Regions from separate parts of the Psychrobacillus sp. FSL H8-0487 genome, predicted to be linked through region 2. Evidence: riboswitches for the same ligand, from Rfam matches in the RefSeq annotation. Region 2 holds a riboswitch; the other holds the start of a gene.
What was found. A riboswitch is a leader RNA that binds a small molecule or an ion and turns the genes downstream of it on or off. The one in region 2 is predicted to bind S-adenosylmethionine.

Region 1 (10,329 bases), 2.7 Mb from region 2:
TTCTACACTTATCGATCGCTTAGAGGAAGTGCTAAGCCAATCAACAATTATTAAAGGTGTGGCAACGAAGAAAGTAGAGAAGAAAGATGATTATTATTCGATTTTATTGACTAACGGAGAAACGATTGAAGCGGACAGTGTAGTGCTAGCAACTCCTCATAACGTGGCGCAAGTAATTCTTCAGGATGAAGAGTTGGATACGGACTTTAACAAATTGAAAAATTCCTCCCTTATTAGTGTATATCTTGGTTTTGATATTCCAGACGAGCAGCTCCCAGCGGAGGGAACTGGTTTTATCGTTTCTGAAAATAGTGATGTGAGATGTAATGCATGTACGTGGACAAGTCGGAAATGGACGCACACATCAAAAAATAATCAGTTATTAGTTCGTATGTTTTATAAGAGTTCGAACCCGGCTTTTGAGAGTATGAAGAACATGAGTGAAGACGAGCTAGTGGAAGTGGCGCTTCAAGATATTGAAATGAGCTTGAAATTAACAGGCAAACCTGAAGTCATAGAAGTAACAAAATGGAACGAGCAAATGCCGAACTATCATTTAGCGCATGGAGATGCGATTCAATCATTAACAGCTAAAATGGCAAATGACATGCCAAATGTCTTGTTAGCTGGCTGTTCTTATTACGGAGTTGGGATTGCGGCTTGTATTAAGAATGGCAGAGAAACTGCAGAAAAAATCATAAATTCAATAGTACAGTAAATTACGGGACCAAAATTCACTTTTGGTCTTTTTTTTATGGGGAAAAGGGAATAGTTGCATTTTTAGTAGAATTTACAATTTCTTTTATTGTGCTACGATGCGGGTGGAGGTGGTTGGTTGATAGTAAAAACACGTACGGAGGAATATAGCTATATAGGTCTTCAGTTATTGAATCGACGATTACATGAGTCACATGAAATGAAGGAATTGATTCATTCCAAAATGCATATGGCATTGGCTGGTATTCATGGAGAAGTTAGAGTAGACGGAGTGTTTAGTAAGTATTCATTTCCTTTTGAATATGTGGTATTGCACGATGTGAGTTTAGAATCATATGGAAAGTTCCAGATTGATACAGTCTTTTTCACGCAGTATTTTGCGGTGATTTTGGAGAGTAAGAATATAGGTGGGAAGTTGAGCTTTAAGCAAAACCCCTCTCAATTAGAAAGAGAAAATGAAGAAGGTAAAGTGGACGTATTTGAAAGTCCAGAGGTTCAGATTGAAAGGAATATTTTTTTACTCGACGAATGGTTAAAACAACATGGTGTGACGATTCCTGTTTTTGGAGTAATTGTATTAACAAATTCCAAAGTTCGAGTTATTGAGCCCCCCACAAAATACAACGCTATTCTCCATCAAACAATTCCTATCTATCTAAGAAATATTCCTCGAGAAAGAAGATATATATCTAGAAAAGAGCTGCATAAATTGAGTACAGAAATTTTAAAGAGTCACAAAACATACTTCCCATACCCGATGTGTAATCGCTGGGGTATTAACCCAAATGATTTACAAACTGGAGTGTGCTGTGAAAAATGTGAAATGTTTGGGATGGTAAAAAGGAAGAATGGCTGGAACTGTATACGTTGTGGTCATGTAGATAGGCTTGTTCATGAGAAAGCCATTCGAGAGTGGTTTGTTTTGATCGGGGATACGATTAATAATCGGCAGTGTCGAAAATTCCTTCATATAAATTCTCATCATGTAGCATCTAGACTTCTCCAATCTATGGATTTAATTCGAACTGGTACATCCCAGAGTAAAATAGAGTATAAATGGAAGTGGTGAAGCGTATTATTGGAGAATCGATCGATCGATAGGAATAATCGATCGATACACATCGAAAATCGATCGACCACCACTAAAAATCGCTCCATCGTCGTCCATAATTCATCAATCATCACGATAAATCGATCGATGAGGACGATCCAACTTCAAAAGCGGAGTATATAGAAAGTTCAAAATATACCTTGACGCTTTAGTTGAATAAAGGTACGATATGTCTAATTAGAAAACTGAATAGTGAAATTCTTATCAAGAGAAGCCGAGGGACTGGCCCTACGACGCTTCAGCAACCAGCCATTCATTTGGTCAGGTGCTAAATCCAGCAGACTTTGCAAAAGTTTGAAAGATGAGAAGGTGGTATCTTGCATACTAGTAAAGCCTTCTTTTCATAGAAGGCTTTTTTATATGGGAGGATGAATGCACGATGAGTTTATTGGAGAAGTTACAGACGTCTATGCTGACAGCAGACGGGGCAATGGGGACACTACTGTACTCTTATGGAATTGACTATTGTAATGAAGAGTTAAATATTCAAAAACCGGAAATTATAGAGAAAATCCATCAGGATTATATTGCGGCCGGAGCAGATATTATTCAAACGAATACATACGGAGCAAATGCTATTAAGCTTGCTCGCTATGGACTAGAAAATCAAGTGAAAGAAATAAATGAAGCTGCCATTCAAATTGCGAAAAGAGCTGCCGCATCTGGAAACCAATTCGTCCTCGGGACTATTGGGGGGATTCGAGGAATTCGAAAAAGTGATGCTACACTCCAAGAAATTATTCATTCACTCGACCAACAAGCAATCCAATTGTTGGCGGGAGATCCAGATGGTCTATTACTTGAAACCTATTATGATTTCGAAGAGCTAAAGACTACTGTGACTTATCTTCGTACACTAACCGATATTCCGATAATAGCTCAAGTATCTATGCATGATCCGGGTATTTTGCAAAATGGCTTACCTCTAAATGATGCGCTGCATGAGCTTGAAACAATTGGAGCCAACATTGTAGGAGTCAACTGTCGACTAGGTCCACATCATACAATTCAAGCATTTGAAGGAGTAAAGCTGCCAGAAAAGGCATTCTTATCTGCTTATCCAAATGCGAGCTTACTGGATATAGATGAAGGACGTATAGTTTACGAATCCGATGCTGAGTACTTTGGTAAAGCTGCATTATATTTGAGAGATGCAGGAGTACGCTTAATAGGTGGTTGCTGTGGAACGACACCAAAGCATATTGAAGCAGTGAAAAGACATATTGGGCATTTAACCCCTATTACCAATAAAGTAGTAGAGACAAGAAAGCCTATTATTATTCAAGATGCTAAGCCAACTAATACCCAAGCTCTACATGAAAAAGCGAAAACAGAAAGGACCATAATTGTTGAATTAGACACTCCCCGTCATCTCGATACGACTACATTCATGGAAGGTGCAGAAAAGCTATATGCAACTGGAATTGACGCGGTGACAATGGCGGATAATTCATTGGCTTCTCCACGAGTTAGTAATATGGCGATGGGTTCGATGTTAAAACACCAAAAAAATATTAGACCACTTGCTCATATTACGTGCCGTGACCGTAATTTAATTGGTCTTCAATCTCATTTGATGGGACTGGATGCGCTCGGAATCCATGACATTCTTGCAGTTACTGGAGACCCAACTAAAATTGGGGATTTCCCTGGAGCGACAAGTGTTTATGATGTATCAAGCTTAGAACTGATTCAACTGATCAAACAATTAAACGAAGGTATTTCTTTCTCAGGAAAGTCGCTACGGAAAAAGGCTAACTTCTCTGTAGCAGCTGCTTTTAATCCGAATGTTCGTGTGCTGGACCGTGCAGTGAAGCGACTCGAGAAGAAAATTGAGTGTGGGGCGGATTATTTCATCACACAGCCTGTCTATTCTAAAGAAAAAATCCATGAGATTTACGAAGCGACCAAGCATTTATCAACCCCTATTTTCATCGGAATTATGCCACTAACCAATAGTCGAAATTCTGAATTCCTTCACAATGAAGTCCCAGGCATAAAATTGTCTGAAGAGGTGCTAGAGCGTATGCGCTTATGTGGAGAAGATAGAGAGCGAGCTACTGCAGAAGGTATTCAAATATCGAAGGAATTAATCGATACCGCAGCGGAATTATTTAACGGAATTTATATTATTACACCATTTTTCCGTTACGATATGTCTTTAGAATTAATTCATTATATTCAAGAGACTGACCGGGAGAAAGAGAGAGGATTCAGCTATGTCCAAACATCTAATTGAGCAGCAGCTCCAACAAAGAATACTAATTATTGATGGTGCAATGGGAACGATGATACAAAATGCAGATCTTAGCCCTGAAGACTTCGGAGGGGAAGAATACGACGGTTGTAATGAGTATTTAAATATCGTCAAACCAGATGTTATTGAACATGTTCATCGTGAATATTTAGCTGCTGGGGCTGATATTATTTGTACGAATACATTTGGTGGAACCCCAGTCGTGTTAAATGAATATGATCTTGGTGCTCAGGCACATGATATAAACTTTCGAGCAGCCCAGCTTGCTAAAACATGTGCAGATGAATTTTCTACATCTGACTGGCCACGATTTGTAGCTGGGGCAATAGGGCCAACTACTAAAACACTATCGGTTACTGGTGGTATTACGTTTGACGAACTTACAAACGACTTTTATGTACAGGCAAAAGCTTTAGTAGAAGGTGGAGTAGACGTTATTTTACTAGAAACGAGCCAAGATATGCTGAATGTGAAGGCTGCAACAATTGGTATCCAACAGGCTTTTACTGAGCTAAAGATAGAACTACCTATTATGATTTCTGGAACGATTGAACCGATGGGAACGACACTTGCAGGGCAGAGTATTGAAGCATTCTATATTTCCATCGAGCATATAAAGCCACTTTCCGTTGGATTGAATTGTGCTACCGGACCAGAATTTATGACCGATCATATCCGTTCGTTATCTGAGCTATCAGATGGATATGTTAGCTGCTATCCTAATGCTGGCTTACCAGATGAGGAAGGGCATTATCACGAATCTCCTGAATCACTTTCTAAAAAGCTGAGAGGCTTTGCAGAAAAAGGGTGGTTGAATGTTGTTGGTGGATGTTGTGGAACTACTCCAGCTCATATTCGAGCAGTACGAGAAGCGGTAAAGGATCTTTCACCACGTAAACCCGTAGAAGCAGGTCATGGGCATGTAGTATCAGGGATTGAGCCTCTTCAATACGACGAAACGATGCGCCCACTCTTTATAGGGGAACGAACAAATGTAATTGGCTCTCGAAAATTTAAACGTTTAATCGTAGATGAAAAATTTGAGGAAGCCTCTGAAATTGCTCGGGCACAGGTAAAAGGTGGAGCTCATGTTATCGATATTTGCCTAGCAAATCCGGACCGCGATGAACTAGAGGACATGACTAACTTTATGAAAGAGGTAGTGAAAAAAGTTAAAGTGCCACTTGTTATTGATTCGACTGATGAAAAAGTAATTGAAGTTGCACTGAAATATTCCCAAGGAAAAACAATTATCAACTCTATTAATTTAGAAGATGGAGAAGAGCGGTTTGAAGCTGTAATGCCTTTAGTGAAGAAATACGGTGCGGCAGTTGTAGTTGGCACAATTGATGAGATAGGAATGGCGGTTACAAGACAGCGAAAGTTAGAAATCGCAGAACGTTCTTATGATTTATTAGTTAATAAATGGGGGCTTGCGCCAGAGGATATTATCTTTGATCCACTCGTATTCCCAGTCGGAACAGGTGACCAACAATATATTGGGTCAGCAGTAGAAACGATTGAAGGGATTCGCCTCATTAAAGAAAAACTGCCAAGAGCACTAACTATTTTAGGAGTAAGTAATGTCTCATTTGGTCTTCCACCCGTTGGTCGAGAAGTATTGAATGCAGTCTATTTATATCATTGCACGCAGGCTGGTTTGGACTACGCGATTGTAAATACCGAGAAACTGGAGAGATATGCGTCTATTCCTAAACAAGAAATCGATATGGCCAATGAGCTTTTGTTTACGACGACTGACAAAACACTTGCTGATTTCACCGATTTTTACCGAGATAAAAAGAAAGAAAAGACTGAAGATGATATACCCAAAACGGTACCAGAACGTCTTGCCTATTATGTTATTGAAGGTACGAAGGAAGGACTTATCCCGGATTTAGAAGCGGCACTTCAAATGTATGATGCACCACTAGATGTTATTAATGGTCCATTAATGAAGGGCATGGCTGAGGTAGGACGACTGTTTAATGACAATCAGTTAATAGTTGCAGAGGTTCTTCAAAGTGCGGGAGTGATGAAGGCTTCTGTTGCATATTTGGAGCAGTTCATGGAGAAAAAAGAGGATGACTCTGGTAAAGGGAAAATCGTCCTTGCGACTGTAAAAGGCGATGTGCATGATATAGGTAAAAACTTAGTTGATATTATATTGAGTAATAACGGATATAAAGTAATCGATGTTGGGATTAAAGTAACTCCAGCCACTTTAATAGAGGTAATCCGGAAAGAAAAGCCTGATATGATCGGGCTTTCAGGGCTACTTGTAAAATCTGCGCAGCAAATGGTCATCACTGCTCAAGACTTTAAAGAAGCAGGTATTGATGTGCCAATATTAGTAGGTGGAGCAGCACTTTCTCGTCGTTTTACTGAGACAAAAATTTCCGCTCAATATGATGGGCCTGTTCTATACGCGAAAGATGCCATGCAGGGTCTGGACTTAGCCAATCGATTACAAAATAAAGAAGATAAAGAGATTCTATTAGTAGAACTTAGTGTTCAACAGGAAAAACGAAAAATTGCGGAAGCTAATCGCTCGGCCAAACAAGCGGTAGCTGTTTTAGAAAAACCAATTAAGACCGTAAGTGAGGATGTTCAGGTATATAGACCAAAGGATGTTCGTAAACATGTATTAAAGGATTATTTAGTTGCACATTTGCACCCATATGTAAATATGCGAACATTAATAGGCCATCATTTAGGATTAAAAGGGTATAGTGAAAAACTTTTAGCAGAAAATGACGGGCGCGCTACAGAATTACATGAATTAGTCACGGGATATTTGCAATCTGATATATTGAAGCCGCAAGGGGTATATCAATTTTTCCCTGCTCAGGCGGATGGTAATGATGTCATTATTTATGACCCTTTCGACTGTAAAACAGAAATCGAGCGCTTTACATTCCCACGTCAATCCATCGTGCCATTCCTGTGTTTAGCAGATTATTTAAAATCTGTAGACAGTGGAGAAATGGATTATGTAGCACTAATGTTAGTAACGGCAGGGCATGGAGTTCGTGGGGAAGCCGCTAAACTGAAAAACCAAGGCAAGTTTTTAGAAAGCCATGCATTACAAGCAACAGCCTTAGAACTTGCAGAAGGATTTGCCGAACGCATTCACCAAGAAATCCGAGACCAATGGGGATTCCCAGATGCAACGGACTTCACCATGCGTGACCGTTTTGCAGCAAAATACCAAGGGCAGCGATTCTCTTTCGGCTATCCAGCTTGTCCCAATTTAGATGACCAAGCAAAACTGTTTAGCTTGATAAAACCTGAAGTCATTGGAGTAGAACTTACTGAAGAGTTCATGATGGAACCAGAAGCGTCTGTATCTGCAATCGTTTTTGCACATCCAGATGCAAGATATTTTGTCGTTGACTAAAGATTAAACACTGCCAACTAACTTGGCAGTGTTTTTTATATATAGAAAATGGATAATCGGTCAAAAAACACTTAATATCTGTCGAATCGATCGATGATGCTCCATAATCGATCCACCGAGTAAGAATATCGATCGATAGCGACCGATAATCGATCAATCCTCACACATTTATAAGGAACGGCTCTTCACTCGCTTCAGTTGTGCAACGATAATAACGCTTATAATCACAAGTAAAAACCACGAGCTAATTTTGCCGATATGCACGAGCGACCAGGTCTCCGCTTGGTTAGGATACTGCCACGCACCTAAGAAGGTAACGATATTCTCAGCGATCCAAATAAAAAAGCCAATTAGTAAAAATGCAAGAATCATAGGCATTTTAAACACTTTTTCTCTTAACTCAAAAGTCACTACTGTGCGGAAAAAGATGATTAACAATAAGCATTTAAGAATCCAACGAATATCATAGCTGAAATGGTGGGTAAAGAAATTGAAGTAGATAAGAACACTAATTCCTACCGCCCAAAAGGGTTTCGGCCAATTGTACATATGGAGATTCATCCTACGCCAACTTTGACAAATATAGCTCGCAACACTCGCATACATAAATCCGCTATACAAAGGTACGCCACCTACCTTACTAAAGGCGTCCTCGGGGTACGACCAAGAACCCATATGTACTTTATATAATTCTAAACCGAGACCAATAATATGAAACAAACAAATTACCTTAAATTCATCCCAAGTCTCTAATTTGGAAATGAGCATAAATACTTGCCCCGCTATACAAAGGAGTAGGATCAGATCATATCTAGGGATAAGTGGGATACTGACAAACTTAGAAAGAGCTAAGGCTGAAAAGATGATTACAGGAAATATACAAGAAAGTGCCTGTAAATAAGTAAATAGTAGAAGATTTCGCATTCCCATACTCCTTTTAAATGGCTATAGGAATATGGACGAACTTAAAACAGATTGGTTCAAGGATGATTATTCATGTATAATTTTGTCTATATTTAAAAAGACAAGGGGGAATTGCTCATGAATTCCGAAAGTTATTCGATGGGGGATAGAAGAATTCGGAGAACAAAAAATCTCTTGAAGATGCATTTTATCCAGCTAGTGAAGAGCAAAGGATACAAAAACGTTACGGTCACAGATATAGTGGAAAAGGCAGACTATAATAGAAGCACCTTTTATTTACACTTTAAAGATAAAGAGGACTTAGCAGAAGAATTACTAGCAGAAGTATTAGGAGAATTAAAATTAGCATTTCATAAGCCATTTCTAGAAACAAATGTTGTTGATTATAATCATATATTACCTTCATCCAATGCTTTTTTTAAACACTTTTATGATAATAGAGATTTTTATAGTTTATTAACATTAGAAGATTCCATTCCTAGGATGAATGATAAATTCTTTTTGAAATTTAAGGAAGTATTTGAGGGAATCGTATATTTAGATGCAGCGAATGAAAGTATTGAGCTAGAGCATTATAATACATATAAAATGTATGGTTCTTATGGGGTAATTCTTGAATGGATACATGGTGGGTGTAAACAAACACCAGAGCAAATTGCAGATAATTTATTAGAAATATTTAAAACCAATAATAGCTCATTTCATTTCAAAAAGAAAAGCTAATTCTAATAAAAAAAGCTGGTCTTGACAGATGTCAGGACCAACCAAAATTATAATTTTTTATCTAAATTTACTTCAGATGCTTCGACTTTCTTATCATCTTTTTCTTCATCATTTATAATATCTCGAGTCGAGGTTTTGAATTCTTTTAACGTTTGTCCAACAGCTTTGCCTAGTTGAGGTAATTTAGATGGACCAAAGATGATCAAAGCAATAATTAGTACAAGTATTAAACCGGGTATCCCTATGTTTGGCATAGAATCTCCTCCTTCTATAAAGAATCGTTATTAATATAACACATTTTGAAAGAAAATGATGGTTCTACACTTGCTACTGTATTATTTTTTAGGAACTAATGGTCCGCCGCCGTTTTTTAAGTACTCAATCATACCTTCAGTTGCTCGGTAAGCCAATGCACCAACAGTTGGAGTTGGATTCGTTGGACCAAAGTGAGGGAATGCCGAAGCTCCACAAACGAATAAATTATCTACATCCCACATTTGCATGTAATTATTTACTGCAGAGTTTTCAGGGCTATCACCCATGATTACACCGCCACCATCATGTTGGAAAGTAAATCTTCCACCAAAATGCTCAGCCATTGGAATTGTATCGATAATGTCTGCTCCCATTTCTTTTACTACTTCATTAATTTTTTCAACTAAAAATTCATTACGTTTATGGTCCATCTCAGTATAATCGAATGTTACACGAATTAACGGATCACCGTAATCATCTGTATATGTTGGATCTAAGTCTAGATAATGATCTTTATGAGGCAATATAGCTCTTTGTGAAACTACACTTAGGTTACGGTAGAAATAGTGTAAAGAGTTTTTCTTAAATTCTTTACCCCAAGTCGGCGTACCAAATGGTGCAGGATTATTAGAAATAGGTTCATTACCAAATAAATGCAATTCAATCTGCCCGCCATGGATGAAATCCAGATTTGCATGGTCAAAGTTATCCGCATTAAAGTCATTGAAAGCCGATCCTAAAGAACCTGTTCCGATGTAACTATTGAATTTTTTCTCTTCAAAATAACCAATAGCTCCAGTAATCGTATGGTGATCTGTGTAGTTTTTACCGATAATTCCTTCGCCAGTTTTAGGATTATACGGTTTTCCAATACCAGATAACAATAGTAAGCGAACATTATTAAAGATATAGCTTGTTAAAACAACAAGATCGGCAGGTTGT
Region 2 (10,329 bases):
GGGATGTTTGAAAATAAAACACATCAAAATGAGTTAATTGAATCTTTTCATGCTATAAAAACAGAAGCCGCTTTATCTTTAAATGGAAATGTGGAAGAAAAAATAACCGAAAAGGACTCCCAGGCTGTGAGCATTTTAAGGATACCTTCCATCCAATTAGAATCTCCGATTTTAGAGGGAGCAACTTCTGTTCAGTTAAATCGAGCACTTGGAATGATAGAGAATATGGATGAACCAGGCACTATAAATGGCAGTTCAGCAATTGCAGGGCACCAATCACATCAGTTTGGACAATTTTTCAATCGTCTCAATGAATTGCAAATTGGGGACAGCTTTGAATTAGAAACAAGCAAGGATGTATTTGTCTATGAAGTATTTGATATTCAAATAGTAAGTCCAAACAATGTGGAAGTATTGGAGCGTCAGGAAGGAATATCCCTATTATCACTTGTGACTTGTTATCCAGCAAGATCTAATAAATATCGTTTAGTAGTACAAGCAAAGCAGATAGAAGTATGAGAAAGCGAGAAATTTATAAAGGTGTGCATCCATACTATCTGGATGCACACCTTTAGTTTAAAAACTCATTACTTCCATACATCCTGAGAAATTTGAATCACATGATGAATCTTAGACCATTGCTCTTTCTCCGTTAAAAGGTTTCCTTCTTCGGTTGAAGAAAACCCGCATTGAGGACTCAAGCAAAGTTGTTCTAGAGGAACATATTTAGTGGCTTCAGTAATTCTATTTTTGACAAGTTCTGTATCCTCTAAAGCTCCATGTTTGGATGTGATTAATCCTAATACAATTGATAAGTCTGAACGAGTAACGTGACGAAGTGGTTCAAATCCACCTGAGCGCTCATCGTCAAACTCTAGAAAAAGACCGTCTACATCTAGTTTTGCAAAAATAGTTTCCGACACTAACTCATAGCTTCCGCTTGTAATATATGTGGACTTGAAGTTTCCTCGACAAATATGCATAGTAATTAACAGATCATGAGGACGTTTTGCAATAGATTCATTGATGGCACGTGCCGATAAAGCTAACGCCTCATCTAATTCCATCCCTTTTTCTTTTAAAGAAGCAATGCCTTCCTCAGAAAAAGTAGTTGCCCAAGAAGTATCATCAATTTGAAGGTAACGACAGCCCTCGTCATATAACGCTTGAATCACATCTTGATAAGCAACAACTAAATCTGCAAACAATTCTTCTTGGCTCGCATAAACTCCCTCTTCAATAGTAGCACGGTACAATAACATATTAGGGCTAGGTATAGTAAATTTAGCTACAGCTTCACCAACTATTCCTTGAAGAAACTTAAAGTGTTCAATCATATAGTGCGTGCTAAACCGGATCTTTCCGGTTACTTTAATACCATGTGCTCTTGTTTGTACACCTTTAAACGTTAATCCTTTGTCTGTTTCATAAAACTCTACCCCGTCAAATCCACTAAGAAAATCGAAATGCCACCATTTACGTCTAAATTCTCCGTCCGTAATAGACTGGAGTCCTATATCTTTTTGTTTGGTGACTAGTTTTGTAATTTCTTCATCTTCAATTTGTTTTAAGTGATCTGCAGTTATTTCATTATTTTCGAATTGTAGACGAGCTTCTTTTAAGCGAGCTGGTCGTAAAAAACTTCCTACGTGATCTGCTTTGAATGGTGTATTTACAACTAGTGATTTTGACATTTTATATCCCTACTTTCTCCTGTTGTTTGGATGCTATTTCTAACGATTGTTCAAAGTCAGCTATTAAATCATCAACATTCTCTAATCCAACGGAAAAACGTAGAAGGCCATCTGTTATGCCCCGCTTTTCTCTTTCGGCTTTAGGCATTGCTGCATGCGACATTTGAGCAGGGTGGGAGAGGATGGATTCTACTCCGCCAAGACTAACTGCGAATACAGGAATCCTAATATTTTCTACGAATGATTTAGCGATGGATCTATTTGGTAAACGGAAGGAAAGAACTGCACCGGCACTACTCGACTGTCTGTTATGTGTATCAAATCCTGGATGAGTGGACAGTCCAGGAAAATAGACTTTTTCGACTAAATCATGCCCACTTAAATAGTTGGCAATTTTTCTCGCAGTTTCAGCAGATTTTTCAAATCGTACACTTAGTGTTTTTATCCCTTGTATGAGAGAAAATGAATCTTGTGCACCTAAAATAGCACCGAATGAGTTCTGGATAAATGCTAAACGATTACCTAAATCATCATCTTTTGTAACTGCAAGTCCTGCAATAACATCGCTATGTCCGGATAAAAATTTTGTGGCACTATGTAAAACGACATCTACTCCCAAGTCCAGTGGACGTTGGTATAATGGTGTCATAAATGTATTGTCTAAAAAGGTTAAACAGTCATGGGACTTTGCAAGCTCTACTACTGCATGAATATCAGTGATACCCAAGCAAGGGTTCGAGGGTGTCTCAATGTATATTAGTTTTGTATTGGGTTGTATTGCTCTTGTAATTGCATCGATGTCAGTAAAATCTGCAAAGCTGTGCTCAATCCCAAAACGAGGCAATACTTCGGTAACAAAGCGAAAGGTACCGCCGTATACATCTTCTGTAATAACGATATGATCGCCAGAAGACAAAAGCATAAAAGCAGAAGAAATAGCTGCAATTCCCGAAGCAAATGCAAGTCCTCTAGTTCCTCCCTCTAGTTCCGCAATGGTTTTTTCAAGTGCTTCTCTTGTAGGGTTTCCCGATCGACTATAGTCATAAGGGCCGAAATTATCAAAGTTTTCTTGATGAAAAGTGGAGGATAAATAAATAGGAACATTGACAGCTCCCGTTTTTATTTCTGAATTTCCACGAGTAGAGGCGACGACTAGACTAGTTTCCAATGACTCTTTGAAATCACTCATTTTAAAACCTCACTTTCTAAAGTATTAAATACTTGTTGTAAATCTGTTATTAAATCTTCGACCTCTTCAATTCCCACCGAAAAACGAAGGAGACTATTATCAACCCCTCGTGCAATTCGTTCCATCTCCGGTATATCCGCATGTGTTTGTGTAGCAGGATAAGTAATAAAGCTCTCCACACCGCCAAGACTCTCTGCAAATACAATTAATTTCAAATTCTCTAGGAAAGGGGCAACCCACTCGCTTTTATGTAAACGGAAGGACAACATCCCACCAACCCCGGGATATAATACATCTTTAACTGCAGGCTCTTGCTTTAAAAACTCTGTAATTCTTTTAGCGTTTAAATCATGTTGCTTCATACGTAGATGAAGCGTCTTTAATCCTCTTATGAGTAACCAAGAATCGAAAGGAGAAAGGACGGCTCCTGCTGCATTATGATTAGTTTGCAGCTGTTCACTAAGTTCCGCACCCTTTGAGACGACAAGTCCCGCAAGAACGTCATTATGTCCACCAATATATTTGGTACCACTATGAATGACAATATCAGCACCCATTTCAATAGGTCGCTGTAAGTAAGGAGTAAGGAATGTATTGTCTACGATTAAAAGTAGATTATGCTCTTTTGCAACCTCAGCAAATAGTTGGATATCAATTTCCAACATCAAAGGGTTTGTTGGGGTTTCAATAAATAAAGCTTTTGTATTTTTGGTTATCAATTCTGTTACTTCTTCAGCTGATTCAAACTTTGCATAAGTGGTACGAATATTATAAGAATCTGCATACTGGTTAAATAACCGGTAGGTTCCACCATATAAATCATCAGGCGCAATTAATTCATCCCCTGAGCGAAAAAGGGACAAAACCAATTGTATAGCGGCCATGCCAGAACTACAGGCAAAGCCAGCATCTCCAACTTCTAACTTTGCAATTCCATTTTCTAAAATAGCGCGAGTTGGGTTTTTAGTTCGTGTGTAGTCATATCCTGTTGACTGCCCGATCCCATTATGTTTGTAAGCTGTTGAAAGATAAATAGGGGGATTTACCGCACCAGTTTTCTCATCACTATGGTTGCCCAATTGAACTAACTGTGTATCGATACTGTTCTTTGACATTAGATGCTCATCCTTTACAATTAAAATAAAAAAAAGAGGATTCTCTAATAAGAAGAGAATCCTCAAGTAATATTGAAGTTTGTCTTCTTATCTTCAAGACGTCAAACGTCTATTTGGAATTAGCACCATACCTAAACGTGGCTGGTTGCTGAGACATCTACGGGCCAATCCCTCCGTCTCTCTCGATAAGAAAAATATATTAAATTATCACAATTTTTAATTTAAATAAGCTTAACACGTAGATGTGTTTTTAACAAGATGCATTTTGTTCAACATCATAACAAAAATGTCCATATTAAAACAATTACTCCGAGTATTAATGATATCCAACCTACTATTAACTTGTGAGAATAAGCTAAAGCTACTAGCCCCAAAAGAACTGCTCCAGCACCTAGCCAAAGCGGAGCATAAAAGAAACCTAGCACCCCTAAAACGATACCTAACAAACCAACCCATAATCCTGTAGAAGACTCCATCGTATCCACCTCCCATCTTGTATTGTAGGAACATAAGGCATAATGCTCCTCGTAATATTATATGAAGGTTTAGGAAGGGGAGATAAACAATCAAGGGTGTATTGGGCGCTTTGCTATTTATTTAAAATAAACAAAATACTAGAATGTTGTTAAAAATTTGTTATACTAACAAACAGACCCGTCGGTATGTTAGGAGGAAATTCAGATATGGATACTAAATCACTCATAATTGAAACTGCTACAACACTGTTTCAACAAAAAGGCTACAAAACTGTAGGACTAACAGAAATTTTAAAAGCATGTAACGTTACAAAAGGGGCCCTTTACCACCACTTTCCAAATGGCAAAGACGAACTCTTAATAACTTGTTTACATGCTTTAAAAGAAGATATTACAACAGATATTAAAGTGATTTTCAGTAAGCATCCTTCGACTGAAGATGCCATAGTTTCCATGATTGATAAATTAATTCGTAGTTTTGAAAAGGATGGGACCATCACTGGCTATACATTTAGCAGTATCGTTAGTGAGATGGCGACAATGAGTGAGCCTGTCCGAACCGCTTGTAGTGATTTGTATGAAAATATAGAGCAAATTTATTATATTAAACTATTAGCCGATGGTTTTTCGGTTAAAAAGGCTACTGCCATTTCATTATTATTGACTGCTTCAATTGAAGGAGCAATGATGCTGTGTTTAACTCAGCAATCAACTAATCCCTTAATTAAAATTTCGAACCTATTACCAACTTTATTAAAGAATTTCTGAAAAGGAAATCCAATATATAAAAAGAGTACAGTAACTCTGTAATATTGTAGGAATTGTCGGCTGTTTAATGAAACAGCTTTTAATAATGCACTTAGGAATCTATGGACTAGCTTTAATCCAAGCGAAAACCCCCATTAACATGGTTTGCATATAGGATTTAAATGAAAAACTTATGGACACTTCAAAGAGTTTTTTCTCTCTATAACGTTATCCTCTATTATAAAAATCGACTGTTTTGCTTCATATTAATTGCCAAGGTCTAAATAAGCTTTTTGAAAGGAAGATAAGTAAGATATGCATCAAGATAAAAGACTACCAAAGAATGGTAAAGAAGGCGCAATATTTGGCGCAATCATTTGTACATTATCAGTACTATTTATAGGATCAATCAACATAATTCTTGCAGCTGGAGGATTTAACAGTGAGGTTGCAATGGATATGTTAATCCTGTTGCCTATTATTTGGGTTATTGTGATGATTATTGAACCGTTAGCTATCGGTCGTTTTGCTGAATTTTTAGCATCTAAATTTATTTCACCAACAGACGGTTTTGCTGCTCGTATTATGTTCCGTACACTGTTCACAGTTTTAGGTATGTCATTTACAATGACTATTGTTGGAGATATCATGGGAAATGGATTTACAACTGATATCTTTACTAACTTTATCCAAATTTGGCCACGTAACTTTTTAATAGCTCTATTCTTAGAAAGTTTGGTTATTCAACCGATTGCACGTTTTGTAATGGTTAAAATGCATGAAGCTCAAGATAGAAAAGCATTAGTTCAAACAAATACACAAAGTATCTAGGTAAAGTAAGGTACATGGACATTGCACTTACACATCGGATGAAGCTTTCTGTAATAGGGTAAATGAATCAGGAGAAGCTACGAGATACAGTCACGTAGCTTCTCTACTTTTTAAGTAATCCTCCAATGTCGGTTCCCTAAAAGGTGAATAAGTTAATCCTATAAAAAAAGCGTCCAGACTTTTGAAAGTCTGGACGCTTTTTTTATATTGTTGAACCAGTTGTACGAATGACTAATACATCACATTTAGCTGAACGCACGATTGCTTCAGATACCGAACCAATCAAATAGCGTTCTACTGGCGTATGACCAGTAGCACCGCAAATAATTAAATCTGCCTCCACTGATTTAGCAATCTCTTTTGTTATTACTGTTTTAGGTGAACCATGGTCCGTATTTAAGGAATACTCACCCGATAATTGGAGTAAAAGTACAGTTCAATAAATTACATTACAAAATCCTCTTGTTGAGAAATACATTTTTTAATGATTAATGTGGAAAGCGTCACTTGAAACAGAAATCAGGGTTATATTAGTTGGATTATATTGTTCAAAATACTTGGGGCACTTAGTTCAAGGTATAAAATATTATAATTTCATAAAAAAAAACGGCTTAAAAAGAAAGCCATTCTCAAAGATTCCGATTTACTTCCCACCTAGCAGGTCAAATAATCCACCAGTTATACTACCTTCACCTTTTGAACCACCACCAGGTGTTTGGGGAGCTGCTGCAAATACTTTACTAGCCAATCTACTAAACGGAAGTGACTGAATCCATACGGTACCTGGACCACGAAGAGTAGCGAAGAATAATCCCTCTCCACCAAATAAGGCTGTTTTAACTCCTTTGACCATTTCAATATTGTAGTCAACGTCCGCAGTCATTGCTACGAGACACCCTGTATCTACGCGTAAAACTTCTCCTTGCTGAAGAGACTTTCTATGAATTGCCCCACCAGCATGAACGAAAGCGAGGCCATCACCTTCTAGTTTTTGCATGATGAAACCTTCACCACCAAAAAAGCCTGCTCCTAACTTACGCTGAAATTCGATGCCAATCGTAACCCCTTTTGCTGCTGCTAAGAAAGCATCCTTTTGACAAATAATTTTGCCACGGTATTGGCTTAAATCCAATGGAATAATTTTACCTGGGTAAGGTGATGCAAAGTAGACATGTCTTTTTCCGCTACCTGTATTAGTGAAAGTTGTCATGAATAAACTCTCTCCTGTAAGCATACGCTTACCTGCACCCATTAATTTGCCCATAAGACCACCGCCGCTACCAGCAGAACCCGATGAGCCATCGCCGAAAATAGTTTCCATTGAAATACCGTCTTCCATCATCATTAAACTTCCTGCTTCGGCAACAACTGTTTCCTTGGGATCTAATTCGATTTCAACAAATTGCATATCATCACCGTATAATTTGTAGTCAATTTCATGATTATTCATGAACAAATTCCTCCTTAAATTTTTCTCTACCATTTATACGAAAGCAGGGTGAAAAAGTTTCATTCGAAATATCCAAAGATTTTTAAAGGGATTTATGAAATTTTATAGAATATATGAATAATGGAAGCGTTTACATTTAAAAGTGAAAAGAGGGAATAAAATGAAATTAACTAACTTTATTAATGGCAATTGGCAAGACTCCGAGGGTGCAGATTATACACCAGTGGTAAATCCTGCAAATGGTGAACAGCTATCAGAGGTGAGGCTATCTACGGAAGAAGATGTAAATCTTGCGGTAGAAGCCGCAGTAAAAGCACAAAAAAAATGGGCACTCGTTCCTGCACCTAAACGTGCAGATTATTTATATGAAATTGGTAGGATAATGAAAGAAAAGAAAGAGCACCTTGCTCAAGTGTTAACAAAAGAAATGGGAAAAGTAATTGAAGAGGGACGCGGAGAAGTTCAGGAAGGCATTGATATGGCGTTTTACATGGCAGGAGAAGGGCGCCGATTATTTGGAGAAACAACCCCATCGGAATTGGCAGACAAGTTTGCGATGAGTGTCCGTTCACCTATTGGAGTAGTGGGGCTCATTACACCATGGAATTTTCCAGTGGCAATTGCTACGTGGAAATCCTTTCCCGCTATAGTGGCAGGAAATGCATTTATTTGGAAACCGGCAACGGAAACTCCGATGATGGCATATGAAATGGCTAAAATCTTTGAGGAAGCCGGACTTCCACATGGAGTGGCTAATGTCGTTTTTGGGTCAGGTTCTCAAGTTGGGACAGCTATGATCGAACATCCAGATGTAAAGGTTATCTCGTTTACTGGTTCTACAGAAACAGGGAGTAAGGTAGCCGAGCTTGGTGGTCGTCACTTAAAGAAAGTTTCTCTTGAAATGGGTGGAAAGAATGCAGTAATCGTCATGGAGGATGCAGACCTACCATTAGCAGTGGAAGGTATTTTATGGAGTGCCTTTGGAACAGCGGGACAAAGATGTACAGCATGTAGCCGAGTTATTGTGCATAAAGATGTAAAAGAAGACTTAGAAAAAATGCTCCTAGAACAAATGGAAAAACTAACGATTGGCGATGGACTAGATGAAACGGTGAAAATTGGTCCAGTTATTAATAAAAATGCTCTGAAAAAAATCCATTCCTATATAAAAATTGGACAAGATGAAGGGGCAACTCTCCTAACTGGAGGGGAAATATTAAGTGAGGGTATGCTGGCAAAAGGAAATTATTATGCCCCTACGTTATTTACAAACGTAAAGCCAAATATGCGAATAGCGCAGGAGGAGATCTTTGGTCCGGTTGTTTCCTTGATAGAAGTAGGTTCTCTAGAAGAAGCAATTGAAGTAAATAATGGAGTGAAATTTGGATTATCCAGCTCAATTTATTCGAATGATGTCAACAAAGTATTCCGTGCACAGCGTGATTTAGATACTGGAATTGTATATATTAACGCAGGTACAACAGGCGCAGAAATTCACCTGCCTTTTGGAGGAACAAAAGGGACTGGAAACGGACATCGCGATTCAGGGGTAGCAGCATTAGATGTGTATACAGAATGGAAGAGCATATATATCGACTACAGTGGGAAATTACAACGCGCACAAATAGACACAGAATAATAGGGGGAAAATTATATGATAGTTGCTGTATTAGGTGCAGGGTTAATGGGGAAAGAAGCAGCTCGTGATTTAGTGTTAAGCCCAAACGTGGATAAGGTTCTTTTATGTGATCTAGATGTAGGTCAAGCGAAGATGTTTAAGGAAAGATTGCAAAACTCCAAGATTGAAGTTTTAAGACTAGATGCTAACGAGGATGATAGCATACGCAAAATCATGAGAGAAGCGGATGTAATTATTAATGCATTATTTTATACATTTAACGAAAAAATAGCTCGGCTTGCTATAGAAGAGGGAATCCATTCTATTGATCTGGGAGGACATATTGGTGGAGCAACGGATCACGTATTAATGCTTCATGAAAAAGCTAAAACTAAGGGGATTACTCTAATTCCGGATTTAGGTGTTGCTCCTGGAATGATTAATATATTGGCTGGATACGGAGCTTCCAAACTTGATGAAGTGAATGCTATTCGTTTATATGTCGGTGGAATACCAGTTGAACCAGAGGGGATTTTTGGTTACAATATTGTTTTTTCATTGGAAGGGGTCTTTGATCATTACACAGATGCTTCACATGTCGTGAGAGAAGGGAAACTTCAGGAAATTCCTTCACTTTCAGAAGTAGAACCGATTACTTTTGAAGGATATCGTGAACTGGAGGCATTTCATACAGCAGGTGGGACTTCAACTCTACCTAAATCTTTTCCGAATGTGGATACACTTGAATACAAAACGATTCGATATAAAGGACATGCAGAAAAATTCAAACTGCTCGTAGACTTAGGGCTAACAAACAAAAATACAGTTGTTAATGTGAATGGCAATATGGTAAAGGCTCGAGATGTATTAAAGGAAGTCCTAACACCTCAGTTATTACTCGGGGATAAAGAGGATGCAGTATTGCTGCGGGTAATTGTAGAAGGTTTAAAAGATGGTATGCCTACAAGCTTCACTTACGAACTGGCGACCAAAAAAGACTCCCTTTCAGGTGAAACAGCAATGGCTAGAGCTACAGCAAATACGATTTCCATTGTTGCGCAAATGATTGGTAACAACGTCATCAAAAATCGTGGAGTATATCCACCTGAATTAATCGTTCCTGGCGAATTATATATAAGAGAGATGGCAGCAAGAGGCGTAGAAATAAAAGAATCTAGTACTAGAGGTGAGTAAAGATGAACTTTGACT

Region 1: another riboswitch for S-adenosylmethionine. It lies ahead of MHI47_RS16245 (bifunctional homocysteine S-methyltransferase/methylenetetrahydrofolate reductase); the one in region 2 lies ahead of MHI47_RS02550 (methionine biosynthesis PLP-dependent protein).

What each region holds. Positions count from the first base shown of each region.
Region 1 is NZ_JBBOZA010000001.1:3,172,803-3,183,131, reverse strand. Features, by position in the region: gene MHI47_RS16255 (protoporphyrinogen oxidase) at 1-718, shown strand, start outside; gene MHI47_RS16250 (nuclease-related domain-containing protein) at 836-1,786, shown strand; SAM riboswitch class I at 2,027-2,136, shown strand; gene MHI47_RS16245 (bifunctional homocysteine S-methyltransferase/methylenetetrahydrofolate reductase) at 2,208-4,067, shown strand; gene metH (methionine synthase) at 4,048-7,485, shown strand; gene MHI47_RS16235 (DUF817 domain-containing protein) at 7,654-8,409, opposite strand; gene MHI47_RS16230 (TetR/AcrR family transcriptional regulator) at 8,527-9,132, shown strand; gene tatA (twin-arginine translocase TatA/TatE family subunit) at 9,180-9,386, opposite strand; gene MHI47_RS16220 (GMC family oxidoreductase) at 9,468-10,329, opposite strand, start outside.
Region 2 is NZ_JBBOZA010000001.1:511,403-521,731, forward strand. Features, by position in the region: gene MHI47_RS02535 (sortase) at 1-519, shown strand, start outside; gene MHI47_RS02540 (5-methyltetrahydropteroyltriglutamate--homocysteine S-methyltransferase) at 588-1,694, opposite strand; gene metC (cystathionine beta-lyase) at 1,696-2,883, opposite strand; gene MHI47_RS02550 (methionine biosynthesis PLP-dependent protein) at 2,880-3,998, opposite strand; SAM riboswitch class I at 4,083-4,190, opposite strand; gene MHI47_RS02555 (hypothetical protein) at 4,274-4,474, opposite strand; gene MHI47_RS02560 (TetR/AcrR family transcriptional regulator) at 4,682-5,242, shown strand; gene MHI47_RS02565 (DUF2798 domain-containing protein) at 5,537-6,052, shown strand; partial or broken gene MHI47_RS02570 (universal stress protein) at 6,255-6,443, opposite strand; gene MHI47_RS02575 (TIGR00266 family protein) at 6,696-7,502, opposite strand; gene MHI47_RS02580 (aldehyde dehydrogenase family protein) at 7,663-9,141, shown strand; gene MHI47_RS02585 (saccharopine dehydrogenase family protein) at 9,157-10,314, shown strand; gene MHI47_RS02590 (acyl-CoA dehydrogenase family protein) at 10,317-10,329, shown strand, end outside.